DNA from 2 places in the Devosia sp. 919 genome. Region 2 is predicted to be linked to the other one. Evidence: predicted binding sites of a transcription regulator. Region 2 holds the regulator's gene; the other holds the start of a gene.

What was found. Region 2 encodes HrcA, which represses chaperone genes, less so after heat shock. Its sites were predicted from a motif close to GTTAGCACTCNCNNNNNGNGAGTGCTAAC; they were not measured.
Positions count from the first base shown of each region.
Region 1: groES (co-chaperone GroES) is a predicted target of HrcA. The motif match lies at 3,354-3,382, and genes of this name have one in related genera.

Region 1 is NZ_JABAOL010000001.1:1,176,120-1,182,575, forward strand. It holds gene hisG (ATP phosphoribosyltransferase) at 1-85, shown strand, start outside; gene HRQ64_RS05640 (TSUP family transporter) at 172-924, shown strand; gene HRQ64_RS05645 (BrnA antitoxin family protein) at 930-1,172, opposite strand; gene groL (chaperonin GroEL) at 1,311-2,951, opposite strand; gene groES (co-chaperone GroES) at 3,022-3,312, opposite strand; gene HRQ64_RS05660 (DUF427 domain-containing protein) at 3,497-3,859, shown strand; gene HRQ64_RS05665 (hypothetical protein) at 3,921-4,118, shown strand; gene HRQ64_RS05670 (DMT family transporter) at 4,140-5,105, shown strand; gene HRQ64_RS05675 (dihydrofolate reductase family protein) at 5,102-5,647, opposite strand; gene HRQ64_RS05680 (sigma-54 dependent transcriptional regulator) at 5,713-6,456, opposite strand, start outside.
Region 2 is NZ_JABAOL010000001.1:257,252-263,707, forward strand. It holds gene dnaK (molecular chaperone DnaK) at 1-138, opposite strand, end outside; gene pabB (aminodeoxychorismate synthase component I) at 421-2,223, shown strand; gene pncA (bifunctional nicotinamidase/pyrazinamidase) at 2,220-2,855, shown strand; gene grpE (nucleotide exchange factor GrpE) at 2,927-3,508, opposite strand; gene hrcA (heat-inducible transcriptional repressor HrcA) at 3,581-4,666, opposite strand; gene rph (ribonuclease PH) at 4,807-5,523, shown strand; gene HRQ64_RS01320 (hypothetical protein) at 5,520-5,693, shown strand; gene HRQ64_RS01325 (non-canonical purine NTP pyrophosphatase) at 5,690-6,337, shown strand; gene hemW (radical SAM family heme chaperone HemW) at 6,392-6,456, shown strand, end outside.

The DNA of each region.
Region 1 (6,456 bases), 920 kb from region 2:
GTCGCGTGGCGCCGATTGGACGCCCGAGCGTCGCGCGGCGCTCGAGAACATATTGGGCACCTTGGGGGCGGCCGCCGACTTCTAGCGCTGCGCCCCATTGCCAGCCCTCCCCATTGGCGGCTAAGCCAAGTGCCGACTCTTCCGCCCGCCGCCTAACCCCCGGACCCTGATATGCTGCTCGATCCCCTTGTGCTGCTGGCGCTCGCTGGCGCTGGCATGCTGGCTGGCTTTGTTGACGCCATCGCCGGGGGAGGGGGCATGATCTCGCTGCCCGCGCTGCTTTCGGCCGGCGTGCCGCCCGTGGCCGCGCTCGCGACCAACAAGCTGCAGGGCGTGGTGGGAACGAGCCTTGCGGCGCTGACCTATTGGCGGCGCGGCTTTGTCACCCTGCGCAAGCTCGTGCCCGCGCTCTTTACTACTTACGCCGGCAGCCTTGTTGGCGCTCTCGTGGTCAAGCAGATCGACGTGACCTTGCTTGATGTCGCGGTGCCGGTGGCGCTGATCGGGGTGGCGCTGTATTTCCTTTTCGCCCCTAACTTGTCCGACCTCGATCGCGCGCCGCGCCTGCGCTTTGAGCTCTTCGTGCCGCTGATGGGCTTTGTGCTCGGCTTTTACGATGGGGTGTTCGGTCCGGGCACCGGCTCGTTCTTCACCATCGGCTTTGTGATGCTGTTCGGGCTCGGCATCACCCGCGCCGCCGGCAACACCAAGATCCTCAACCTGACCTCAAACCTGTCGGCCCTGATCATCTTCATCATCGCCGGGGACGTGGTCTGGCCAGCCGCCATCGCCATGTCGGTTGGCCAAGTGGTGGGCGGCTATGCCGGCGCGCGCATCGGCATCCGGTTCGGGGCCAAGATCATCCGCCCGCTGGTGGTCGTCGTCTCGATCATCCTCGCCCTGCGGCTGCTGATCTTCCGCTAAAAAACCTAGTCCTCGGGCTCCAGCCCGGCGGCCTGGCGCAGCGCCGCGTTGATGCGCTCCTGCCAGCCCGGCCCATCCTCCTGGAAATGCTCCAGCACCGCCCGGTCGAGCCGCAGCGACACCAGTTCCTTGCCACCCGGTGGCGTAGCCGCCTTGGCGGGTGCCGCAGGTGCAGCTGGTTTGCTCGTGGCGCTCTTGAAGGCGGCTTCCGCCTGGTCGTAAGCGCTTCCGCGTCGTGGCGTCCGCATACAATCCTCGTGGGTTGAGAGCCCTCACTCTAGCGCGGGATCGGCGCAAGAAAAAGGCGCAGTGTTTCCACTGCGCCTTTCCAACCAAGATCGTGACTGGGAAGAAACGATCCTGAATTTTTTGCCTGAATGGCTGGACTAGAAGTCCATGCCGCCCATGCCGCCCATGCCGCCGCCGCCCGGCATTGCCGGTGCTGCGTCCTTGGGAGCCTCGACGATGAGGGCTTCGGTGGTGATCAGCAGCGAAGCAACCGAAGCTGCGTCCTGCAGAGCCGTGCGAACCACCTTGACCGGGTCGATAACGCCCAGCTGCACCAGATCGCCATACTCGCCGGTTGCGGCGTTGTAGCCGAAGGTGAGCGAGGAGTTCTCGAGGATCTTGCCCACAACCACGGAGCCTTCGGCACCGGCGTTATTGGCAATGGTGCGTACGGGCTCCTGCAGAGCGCGCTTGACGATGGCGATACCAGCGTCCTGGTCGGCGTTGATGCCCTTGACGGTCATTGCGTTGGAAGCGCGCAGCAGCGCCACGCCACCACCAGCAACAATGCCTTCTTCAACGGCAGCGCGGGTAGCGTTGAGAGCGTCATCGACGCGGTCCTTGCGCTCCTTGACTTCCACTTCCGTGGAGCCGCCGACGCGGATCACGGCGACACCGCCAGCGAGCTTGGCCAGGCGTTCCTGCAGCTTTTCCTTGTCGTAGTCCGAAGTGGTTTCCTCGATCTGCGCCTTGATCTGGCCAACGCGACCCTGGATGTCTTCCTGGGTGCCGGCACCATCAACGATCGTGGTGTTTTCCTTGGTGATCTCAACGCGCTTGGCAGTGCCCAGCATGTCGATGGTCACGTTCTCGAGCTTGATGCCGAGATCTTCGGAGATCACCTGGCCACCGGTCAGGATGGCGATGTCTTCCAGCATGGCCTTGCGGCGATCGCCGAAGCCCGGAGCCTTGACGGCAGCAACCTTGAGGCCACCGCGCAGACGGTTGACGACGAGGGTCGCAAGAGCCTCACCTTCAATGTCTTCGGCAATGATCAGCAGCGGGCGCTGGCTCTGCACAACCGACTCAAGGATCGGCAGGATGGCCTGCAGGTTCGAGAGCTTCTTTTCGTGGAGGAGGATCACGGGATCTTCCAGAACGGCAGTCATCTTCTCGGCATTGGTCACGAAATAGGGGCTGAGATAGCCGCGGTCGAACTGCATGCCTTCAACGACATCGAGCTCGGTCTCGGCAGTCTTGGCTTCCTCGACAGTGATCACACCCTCGTTGCCGACCTTCTGCATGGCTTCGGCAATCATGTCGCCGATGGACGATTCGCCATTGGCCGAAATGGTGCCGACCTGGGCAACTTCGGACGACGACTTGATCTTGGACGAAGCGGCCTTGAGCGAAGCCACGACTTCTTCCACGGCCATGTCGATGCCGCGCTTCAGATCCATTGGGTTGAAGCCGGCGGCAACAGCCTTGACGCCTTCAACAACAATGGCCTGACCCAGAACGGTCGCGGTGGTGGTGCCGTCGCCGGCGATATCGTTGGTCTTGGAGGCGACCGAACGCAGCAGCTGCGCGCCCAGGTTCTCGAACTTGTCTTCCAGTTCGATTTCCTTGGCAACGGTCACGCCGTCCTTGGTGATGCGCGGAGCACCGAAGGACTTTTCGATAACGACGTTACGACCCTTGGGGCCGAGGGTCACCTTGACCGCATTGGCCAGGATGTTGACGCCACGCAGCATCTTGTCGCGCGCGTCGGTGGAGAACTTTACTTCTTTAGCTGCCATGTGAGGCGCTCCTTAAAGTGCAGACAGGGAAAAGGGCAGGGAAGCGGGCTATTTGACCGAGCAAATCGCCTTACGCTTCGACGATGCCCATGATGTCGGATTCTTTCATGATCAGCAGGTCTTCACCGTCGACCTTGACTTCGGTGCCGCTCCACTTGCCAAACAGCACGCGGTCGCCGGCCTTGACGTCCAGCGCCACAACCTTGCCGCTGTCATCGCGGGCACCTGGGCCAACTGCAACAATAACGCCTTCGGAGGGCTTTTCCTTGGCGGTGTCGGGAATGATGATCCCGCCTTTAGTCTTTTCCTCGCTGTCGAGACGGCGGACGACCACGCGGTCGTGGAGGGGACGGAAGCTCATGATTGCTCCTATAGCATCATCGGGACTGCAAATTCGCGCCCTTTGGCACTCACCGAGTGAGAGTGCTAACAGGGTGTCGCTGATATATGCAGGGGGCGCATCCGAGTCAAGCCGGGGCAGGGTGAACCCCGGGCGGGGATGATGCGTTGAGCACCGATACGCACAGCTAGAAAGGCACGAGATCATGACCGTTCAATGTCTGGATAAAGACATCAAGATCCGGCCGGCCGAAGGCCGCGTCCATGTCATCTTCGATGACGCGGAAATTGCCGATTCCATCCGGGCGCTGGAAGTCGATGAGCCCGGCTCGCCGCTGCGCATTTACTTGCCGCGCGAGGACATCCAGCCCGGTATTCTCGAGGCCACCGACACCCACACCACCTGCCCCTATAAGGGCGAGGCCTCCTACTACACCATCAAGACCCTGACGGCGACTGCCGAGGATGCTGCCTGGTATTATCCCGATCCTTGTCCATTGGTGGAGCCCATCCGCGATATGATCGCCTTCTGGGGCGACAAGATCGAATATCGCCGCACAGCGGTTTAACCGCCATTGCGGGTTGCCTTGGGGCTTTCATCGCCCCAGGGCTTGGGGCATAAGGGAAGCCATGAACACACCAGCTCAACCCCTCCAGATCCGCCTGCGCCTCAAGGGCGGCAGTGGCCAGAACGCCAATTGGCAATGGGAACTGCTCGATGCCGCCGGCGCCGTTGTCAAATCCGGCAGCGCCATGGGCCCCGAGCACAAGGCCTTCGCCACCGCCCGCCAGGCCAAGGAAAAACTCGAAAAAGCCGCTGCCAACTAAGCCAGCGCAAACGAGACGCAAGTGACACTTTCCGGCGGGGCCAACCCGGCTTTTTCTCCACCTGCCACGGTTGCTCCGCTACGTGGCATCACCCTCAAGGTTGCTTCGGTCTGCGTTTTCGTGGCGATGTCGGCCCTGATCAAGGCGGCCGAGAACATTCCTGCGGGCGAACTCGTGTTCTACCGCTGTTTTTTCGCCATCGTGCCGGTGCTGGTTTATCTCGCCTGGCAGGGCAATCTGCGTTTCGGCCTGCACACCAACAATCCGTTCGGCCATGTGCTGCGTGGCCTCATCGGCATCGCCTCCATGGGCCTGAGCTTTTACGGGCTGACCATGCTGCCGCTGCCCGAGGCCATTGCCATTGGCTATGCCGCGCCGCTGGTCGTGGTGGTTCTGGGCGCCGTGCTGCTCAAGGAGCGGGTGCAGCTTTACCGCTGGACGGCGGTGATCGTGGGCCTGGTCGGCGTGATCATCATGCTTTGGCCGCGGCTCACCATCCTGAGCGGGCAAACCGCCATGGGCACCGGCGAAACCCTGGGCGCACTCGCCGCGCTCCTGGCAGCGATCTTTTCGGCCTTTGCCATGATGCAGGTGCGCCGCCTCGTGCAAACCGAGCGCACCGAAACCATCGTGCTGTATTTCTTCATCACCGGCTCGGTGCTGTCGCTGTTGACCCTGCCATTCGGCTGGGTTTGGCCCACGCTCGAGCAGACCGTGATCCTCGTCCTGGCCGGCATTGCGGGGGGTGTTGGGCAGATCCTCCTCACCGCCAGCTATCGCCATGCCGAAATGTCGGTGATTGCGCCCTTTGAATATACCTCGCTGCTGCTCGGCTTGGCGGTGGGTTACTTCGCTTTCGGCGACATCCCGACGCTGCCCATGCTGGGCGGCGCTGCGATCGTGATCGCTTCGGGCATCTTCATCATCTTCCGCGAGCACCGCCTGGGGCTCGATCGGAACAAGGCCCGCCAGGCCAGCAGCCTTTAGGCCGCATTGCCGGGGACGCGATAGCGCGATTGCACCAGGCCCGATGGAAAGGCCTGGGTTTCCACATGCTCGAGCACCAGGTCGGCCCCAAGCGGCCCGAACAGGGGAATGCCCTCGCCGATCAACACCGGAATGCGGCTGATCACCAGATCCTCGATCAGCCCGGCGCGCAAAAACGCCTGGATCAGTTTGCCGCCATCCACATAAGCCGCGCGCCAGCCCCGGCCCGCGACCAGTTGCATCGCCCCCTCGGGCGTTGCATCCACAATCTCGACTTTGTCGGCAATCTCCTCGGGCACATCGGTCTGGGTGATGCTGCCGCTCAGCACCAGCACGGGCTTGGAATAAAACCACGGCCGGAAATGCTTGATCACCTCATAGGTGCCGCGCCCCATGATCACCCCATCCATCCGTTCCATATGGGCGTTGAAACCGTGATCCTCGCCAAGCGTCGGGTAATCCGTCAGCCAGGCGATGTCGTCATTCTTGCGCGCGATAAAGCCATCCAGGCTGGTGCCGATAAACACATGACCAGTGGTCACAACTCACCTCCATTGCTGAACCGGGCTTGATCTAAATCCGTGCCCTGTCAAACCCTGGCAGCAGGCTAGCTGGCCACCTCCAGCCCAGCCCAGCCCTGGCGCTTGCGGTAGATGGTCGAGGGGCTGATCTCCAGGGCCGCTGCCGCCAGCGAGATATTGCCGCCAAAGCTGGCAATGGCATCCTCGATGATGCGCTGTTCCTGCTCCCACATTGGCCGCACCGGCGAACGGCGCTCGGCCCGATTGCCGCCGGGGCCCAGTTCGCCCACTGCAGCGCTCGAAGCCACCATGGCCGCACTCACCTCGCCGCCATCGGCGAGCACGGCGATGCGCCGCATCAGGTTCTCGAGCTGCCGCACATTGCCGGGCCATTCCGATCCGCCCAGGACCGCAACCGCCTCGGGCGAAAACCCGGAGAACTGCTTGCCCTGCTCGCGCCCGAACCGCTCAAGGAAATGGCGGGCGAGGGGCAACACGTCGCTTGGCCGTTGCCGCAGCGGCGGCAGGTGGATCGGCAACACATGCAGCCGGTAAAACAGGTCTTCGCGCAATTGCCGGGTTTCGATCAGCTGCGTCAGCGGCTCCTTGGTGGCGCAAACCACTCGTATATCGAGCGCGTTGGTTGGCACCTCGCCCTCGCCAGTGATCCGGCCGGTCTGCAACAGGTGCAGCAGCTTGGCCTGCAGTTCGGGGTCGAGTTGCGCAACTTCGTCAAGAAACAGCGTGCCGCCATCCGCCCGCCGCGCCGCGCCGACGCCATCCGAGCCGGCGCCGAACAATTCGCGTGCCAAGGAATCAGCGTCGGCTGC
Region 2 (6,456 bases):
GCCATCCTTGGAAAATGCCACCATGGAGGGGGTGGTACGCGCCCCTTCGGCGTTTTCAATCACCTTGGGATTGCTGCCGTCCATCACGGCGACGCAGCTATTGGTGGTGCCCAGGTCGATACCGATTACTTTAGCCATAACGTGCCTCTTTTTAAGCAAAACCCTTGATCGAAACCCCTCTTGAAAGCGGGTTTCCAGGGCCTTCGGAGCCGGGTTTCCTTGAATTGGGTGTGCTCATTGCTGAGCGTGAGGGGTATATAGGAGGGGGGCTGGAAGCGTTCAAGCAGAACAAAAGCGATTTGCCTGAACGAGGGGCCCTCCGGGGCCGTCATCGTGCCGGCCCGGCGCTGCTTGTGCCACCCGGCCGCGCTCGCGCCAAGTGGCTTTGCACGGCGGCCCATCCACAATAGAATCAAAGCCATGTTCGCTCCCGGCTCAGTGCTGCTCCACGACAATCTCGCGCCCGACGGCACCAATCTGCTGTTCACGGACCCGCACGCCATCCTTGTGGCCCATACCAGCGAGGAAGCCCGAAGGGCCCTGGCGGAACTTGAACGAGCCAAGCAGCAGGGCTTCTGGGCCGCGGGGTTTCTGAGCTATGAGCTCGGATTTTTGTTTGAAGAGCGCCTCGAGCCCCTCCTGCCCGAGCGCTCGCCTTTTCCCCTGCTTTGGCTTGGCCTCTACAGCGCGCCCCAACGCTTGTCCGCCGGGGAAGTAGACCAACGCCTCGACAGCGCCATAGCCGGGCAGGGCGCAGAAGCCCTCGACCTCGTCCCTAGCCGGCCCTTTGCCGATTACGCCCTGGGCTTGGGGCAAGTGCAGCAATGGATCGGCGCCGGCGACACCTATCAGGTCAATCTCACCTTCAAGGCCCGCTTCCGCCTCGAAGGCCACCCGGCCGCGCTTTATCGCGATCTCGCGCGCAAGCAGCAGGTTGCCTATGGCGCGCTCATCAACACCGGCGAGCACTGGATCTTGTCGCGCTCGCCCGAACTCTTTGTCGCCAGCACCGGCGGCACGCTGTCCGCTCGCCCGATGAAGGGCACCCGCCGCCGCGCCGGCACCATTGTACAGGACGAAGCGGGCCGCGCCGCGCTGGCCGCCGATCCCAAGAACCGCGCCGAAAACCTGATGATTGTTGATCTCCTGCGCAACGATCTGTCCCGCATCAGCGCCGTGGGCTCGGTTGAGGTCACCGACCTCTTTTCCGTGCAAACCCTGCGCACGCTCCACACCATGACTTCGGGCATCACCGCCCAGCGCCTGCCCGATGTGTCCACCACCCAGCTCCTCGCCCAGCTCTTTCCCTGCGGCTCCATCACCGGGGCGCCAAAACTGCGGGCCATGGAAATCATCGCCGCGGTGGAGGCCGAACCGCGCGGGCTTTACACCGGCTCGATCGGCTATTTCGCCCCCAATGGGGACCTCACGCTCAATGTGGCCATCCGCACCGCCGTGATCGACGGGGAAGGGCGGGGGGAAATCGGCATCGGCGGGGGCATCGTCGCCGACTCGGTGGCCGAGGACGAATATGAGGAAGCACTGCTGAAAATGGCTTTTCTTGCGGACAAGAGCCCACCCATCTGCCTGATCGAAACCCTGCGCTGGACCAACACCACGAGCTTTTGGCTGCTCGAGCGCCATCTCGATCGCATCGCCGCTTCCGCGCAATATTTCAACATGCCGTTCGACCGCTACGCCGCAACAAGCCTCCTCACCGACACCGCTGCCGGCTGGAGCGAGCCGGCCATGCGGGTGCGCCTTACTCTCGACCAGGTGGCGGGGCTCGGCCTGTCCGCCACCCCGTTGCCGGCCAACCCGGCGCAGTTCCGCTTCGCGGTTGCTGAGGAGCGGCTCGATTCCGGCTCGCTCTGGCTGGCGCATAAAACCACCAACCGCGCTTTTTACGACGAGCCGCGCCAGCGCGCCGCGGCCGTGCTTGGCGTCGATGAAGTCGTCTTTCTCAACGAGCGCGGCGAGCTGACTGAAGGCTCCATTACCTCCCTGTTCCTGCGCGAGGGCGGCGTGCTCCTCACCCCGCCGGCCGAGGCCGGCTTGCTGCCCGGCACCTTGCGTGCTGAACTGCTCGCAACCGGCGCAGCCAGGGAGGCGCGCCTGACCCTTGATGACCTGGCAAACGCCGACGCCATTTATCTCGGTAATTCCGTGCGCGGCTTGCTCCGCGCCAGCTGGATCCACCGCCCAAGCAAGGATGCGACATGACCTTCGACATCACCCCGCATGACGTTCTGATCGTGGTGGATGTGCAAAATGATTTCCTGCCCGGCGGCAGCCTTGCCGTGCCCGGCGGTGACGAAATCGTGCCGTTGATCAACCAGCTGGCCCGCCGCTTTACCCATGTGGTGCTGACCCAGGACTGGCACCCCGCCGATCACATCTCCTTTGCCAGCCAGCATCCCGGCACCCAACCCTTCCAAACCATCGAGCTGCCCTATGGCACCCAGGTCCTGTGGCCCGACCATTGCGTTTGGGACACCCATGGGGCGCAGATTTCGGCCGATCTCGATATTCCCCATGCGCAGCTGACCATCCGCAAAGGCTATAACCGCGGCGTTGATTCCTATTCCGGCTTCCAGGAAGCCGACCGCCGCACCCGCACCGGCCTGGGCGGTTATCTCGCCGAACGGCGCCTCGCCAAGATCTATGTTGCGGGTCTCGCCACCGATTTCTGCGTCGCCTGGACCGCGCTCGATGCCGCCGAGGCGGGCCTTGATGTCAGCGTGATCGAAGACGCCAGCCGCGCCATCGACAGCAATGGTTCACTGCAACAAGCCTGGACCCAGATGCAGGACGCGGGCATCGGCCGCCTGATGAGCAGGGATATTTTAGGGTAGGGTGCCCTCACCATCCCCTACAAACAAAAATCCCCGCCAAAGCGGGGATTTTCAGAACCGTACCTGAGCAATCAGGCTGATTTATCAACCGTTTCGGCGCCTTCTGCGGCGCGCGGGCCACCCTTGGCCACACCAACCATCGCCGGGCGCAGCACGCGATCGCCGATGGCAAAGCCGGTCTGCACCACCTGCACCACCGTCCCTTCGGGATGGCTGGGATCGGGCACTTCAAACATCGCCTGGTGCTTGTGCGGATCGAACTTCTGCCCTTCGGCTTCGATCGGCTTGACGCCATGCTTGGCGAGGAGGCGCTGCATTTCGCGCTCGGTCATCTCGATGCCCTCGATCAGGGACTTGGTCGTGGCATCGCCCGATTCGCGCGCTTCGGGCGGCAGCACCATCAGCGCCCGGCTCAGTGCATCGGTGGCCGAGAGCATGTCGCGGGCAAACCCCGAAATGGCATAGGAGCGCGTATCGGCAATATCGCGTTCCATGCGCTTGCGCAGGTTTTCCATCTCCGCTGCCGTGCGCAGCACCCGGTCCTTGAGCTCGGCATTCTCGGCGCGCAAGGCTTCCACGGGATCCACTTCGCTTTCCGGTACGGGCGTTTCGATCTCGAATTCTTCGCTGGGCGAGGTGTTTTCGTCGCTCATAAGGGCAAGCTTTCGCATTGGGAATGAATTTGGCTCCGATATCGGTCAATGCACCGGCTTTTTCAACCCTCCCTAGCCGCGCCCCTTACGCGCCATCATCGAGGTGATGACATTGGCCGTATAGTCCACCACCGGCACGATACGGGCATAATTGAGCCGCGTCGGCCCGATAACCCCAAGCACGCCCACCACCTTGTCATTGGCGTCCTTGTAGGGGCTCAGGATCACCGAAGATCCCGAAAGGGAAAACAACTTGTTTTCCGAGCCGATAAAGATGCGCACGCCCTGAGCGTTTTCCGCATCTCCCAAGAGTTCCAGCAACCCGTCCTTGCTTTCGAGTTCGTCGAATAGCTGTCGCATGCGCGCCATGTCTTCGGACGCCATGGTGTCATTCAACAGATTGGCCCGGCCCCGCACGATCACCGTTGGCTGCGCTGCCGGCGATGGCTGGCTCAGTGTCGCGATCCCGGAATCAACGAGCTTTTGGGTCAACTCGTCCAGTTCCGTCCGCTGCTCGGCGCGCTGCTCGCCCAGCGCCTTGCGCGCTTCCGCAATGGTGCGCCCCACCACATGATGGGCAAGGTAATTGCTGGCCTGTTGCAGCGCACTGGCGGTCAGGCCCGGGGGCAGGGGCAGGATGCGGTTTTCCACCTGCCCGTCCTCCCCCACCAGGATCGCCATCGCGCGAGCTTGGTCGAGCCGGACAAATTCGATGTGCTTGAGCACCATATCCGCTTTGGTCGCGATCACGACGCCCGCGCCCTGACTTAGCCCCGACAGCAGCTGGCTGGCCTCGGCGAGGAGGTCTTCCACCTGCCCGCCCTGCGCGGTTTCGGCGATGTGCTGGGCAATGCGATTGCGCTCGCGCTCGTCGACGGCACCCACTTCCAGCATCGCATCAACGAAAAAGCGCAGGCCCTCCTGGGTCGGCGCGCGCCCCGCCGAAACATGGGGTGCGGCAATCAGCCCGAGATCTTCGAGATCGGCCATCACATTGCGCACCGAAGCCGGCGACAGCCCCAGTTGCAGCATGCGGCTCAGATCACGCGAACCCACCGGCTGGCCTGTGTCGAGATAGCGTTCCACGATGCGCCGGAAGATGTCTTGGCTGCGCGTATTGAGGACGGCGAGAAAGTCTTCGGGTGGCTTGACCATCATATTCGTTCAAATTGTCGGCTTTAACCCTCCCCATTCATTTAGGGGCATTGCGGCCATTCGCCAAGCCAGCCCGGCTTGTGAGGACCTGCAGAGAGGGTTAAGAGGCGGTTAACTGTTCTTTACTGCCAAGGTGATTGCCTATGCGCCCTTCCGGACGCGAACCCAACCAGATGCGCGCGATTTCCATCGAGCGCAATGTTTCGCTGAAAGCCGAGGGATCCTGCCTTGTCTCGTTCGGCGACACCAAGGTTCTGGTGACCGCTTCGGTGGAAACCAATCTGCCGGGCTGGCTGCGCAACAAGGGCCAGGGCTGGGTCACTGCCGAATACGGCATGCTGCCCCGCGCCACCGGATCGCGCACCCGCCGCGAAGCGACCGCCGGCAAGCAATCGGGCCGCACCCAGGAAATCCAGCGCCTGATCGGCCGCTCCCTGCGCGCCGTAGTCGACTTGCCCATGCTCGGCGAAAACCAGGTCACCCTCGATTGCGACGTGCTGGAAGCCGATGGCGGTACCCGCACCGCCGCCATCACCGGCGCTTATGTCGCGCTTGCCGATGCCATCCGCTGGATGGACGAGCGCAAGCTTACGCGCGGTCCGGCCTTGCGCGATTCCGTGGCCGCCGTGTCCTGCGGCATCTATCGCGGCACCCCCGTGCTCGATCTCGATTATCTCGAGGACGTGGAAGCCCATACCGATGCCAATTTCGTCATGACCGGCTCAGGCAAGTTCGTGGAAATCCAGGGCACTGCCGAGCAGGCCCCCTTCAGCCGCGACGAACTCGACCAGCTCATGGGTCTGGCCGAAACCGGCATCGCCGAACTCACCCGCCTTCAAACAGCAGCACTGCAAGCATGAACCTGTTTTTCCGCAAGAAAAGCGGCGCCGCCACGACTGCCCCCCAGGCGAGCGGCCGCAGCACGCCCGGCACCAATTGCCCCATCTGGCATGATGTGGCGCGCGCCCTTGATCAATCCGCCCGCGCCTCGGCCGGGCGCAGCAAGGCCCGGCAAGGATCCCCCAAATGAGCGCCATTCCCCGTCTTCGCGCTGGTGACCGCCTCGTGCTGGCGTCGCACAATGCCGGCAAGCTGGCCGAATTCCGGGAATTGTTTGCTCCCTTCGGGCTCGAGCTGATCTCGGCCGCGCAGCTTGATCTGCCCGAGCCCGATGAAACCGGCACCACCTTTGCCGAAAACGCCCGCATTAAGGCCCATGCCGCCGCGAGCGCCGCCAATATGCTGGCCCTGTCCGACGATTCCGGCATGTGCGTGGATGCGCTGGGCGGCGATCCCGGCGTCTACACCGCCAATTGGGCCGGCCCCAACCGCGACTTCAATCACGGCATGAAGCGCGTCGAGGATGCCCTCCAGGCTGCTAATGCCACAACGCCAGCCCAGCGTCACGGCTCCTTCCGCGCCACGCTTTGCCTAGCCCATCCCGATGGCCGCGACGCTCTCTACGAGGGCCGCATCGATGGCACACTGGTCTGGCCGCCACGCGGCGATGTCGGCTTCGGCTTTGATCCCGTCTTCATGCCCGAAGGCTTCGACGTCACCTTTGGCGAAATGCCCTCGCGCGTCAAACATGGCTGGGCTCCGGGTCAGGAGGGTCTGTCCCACCGCGCCCGCGCCTTCGCCAAATTCGTCGAGGGCCAAATTGAGCAGGCCTGATCGCGTGCCCGCCAATCGCTGCCACGCCACCAACCCACATGAGGGGGCTGCCGCATGAGCCGTAACGACCTCTTTGGCGTTTATGTGCACTGGCCCTTTTGCGCGGCCAAGTGCCCTTA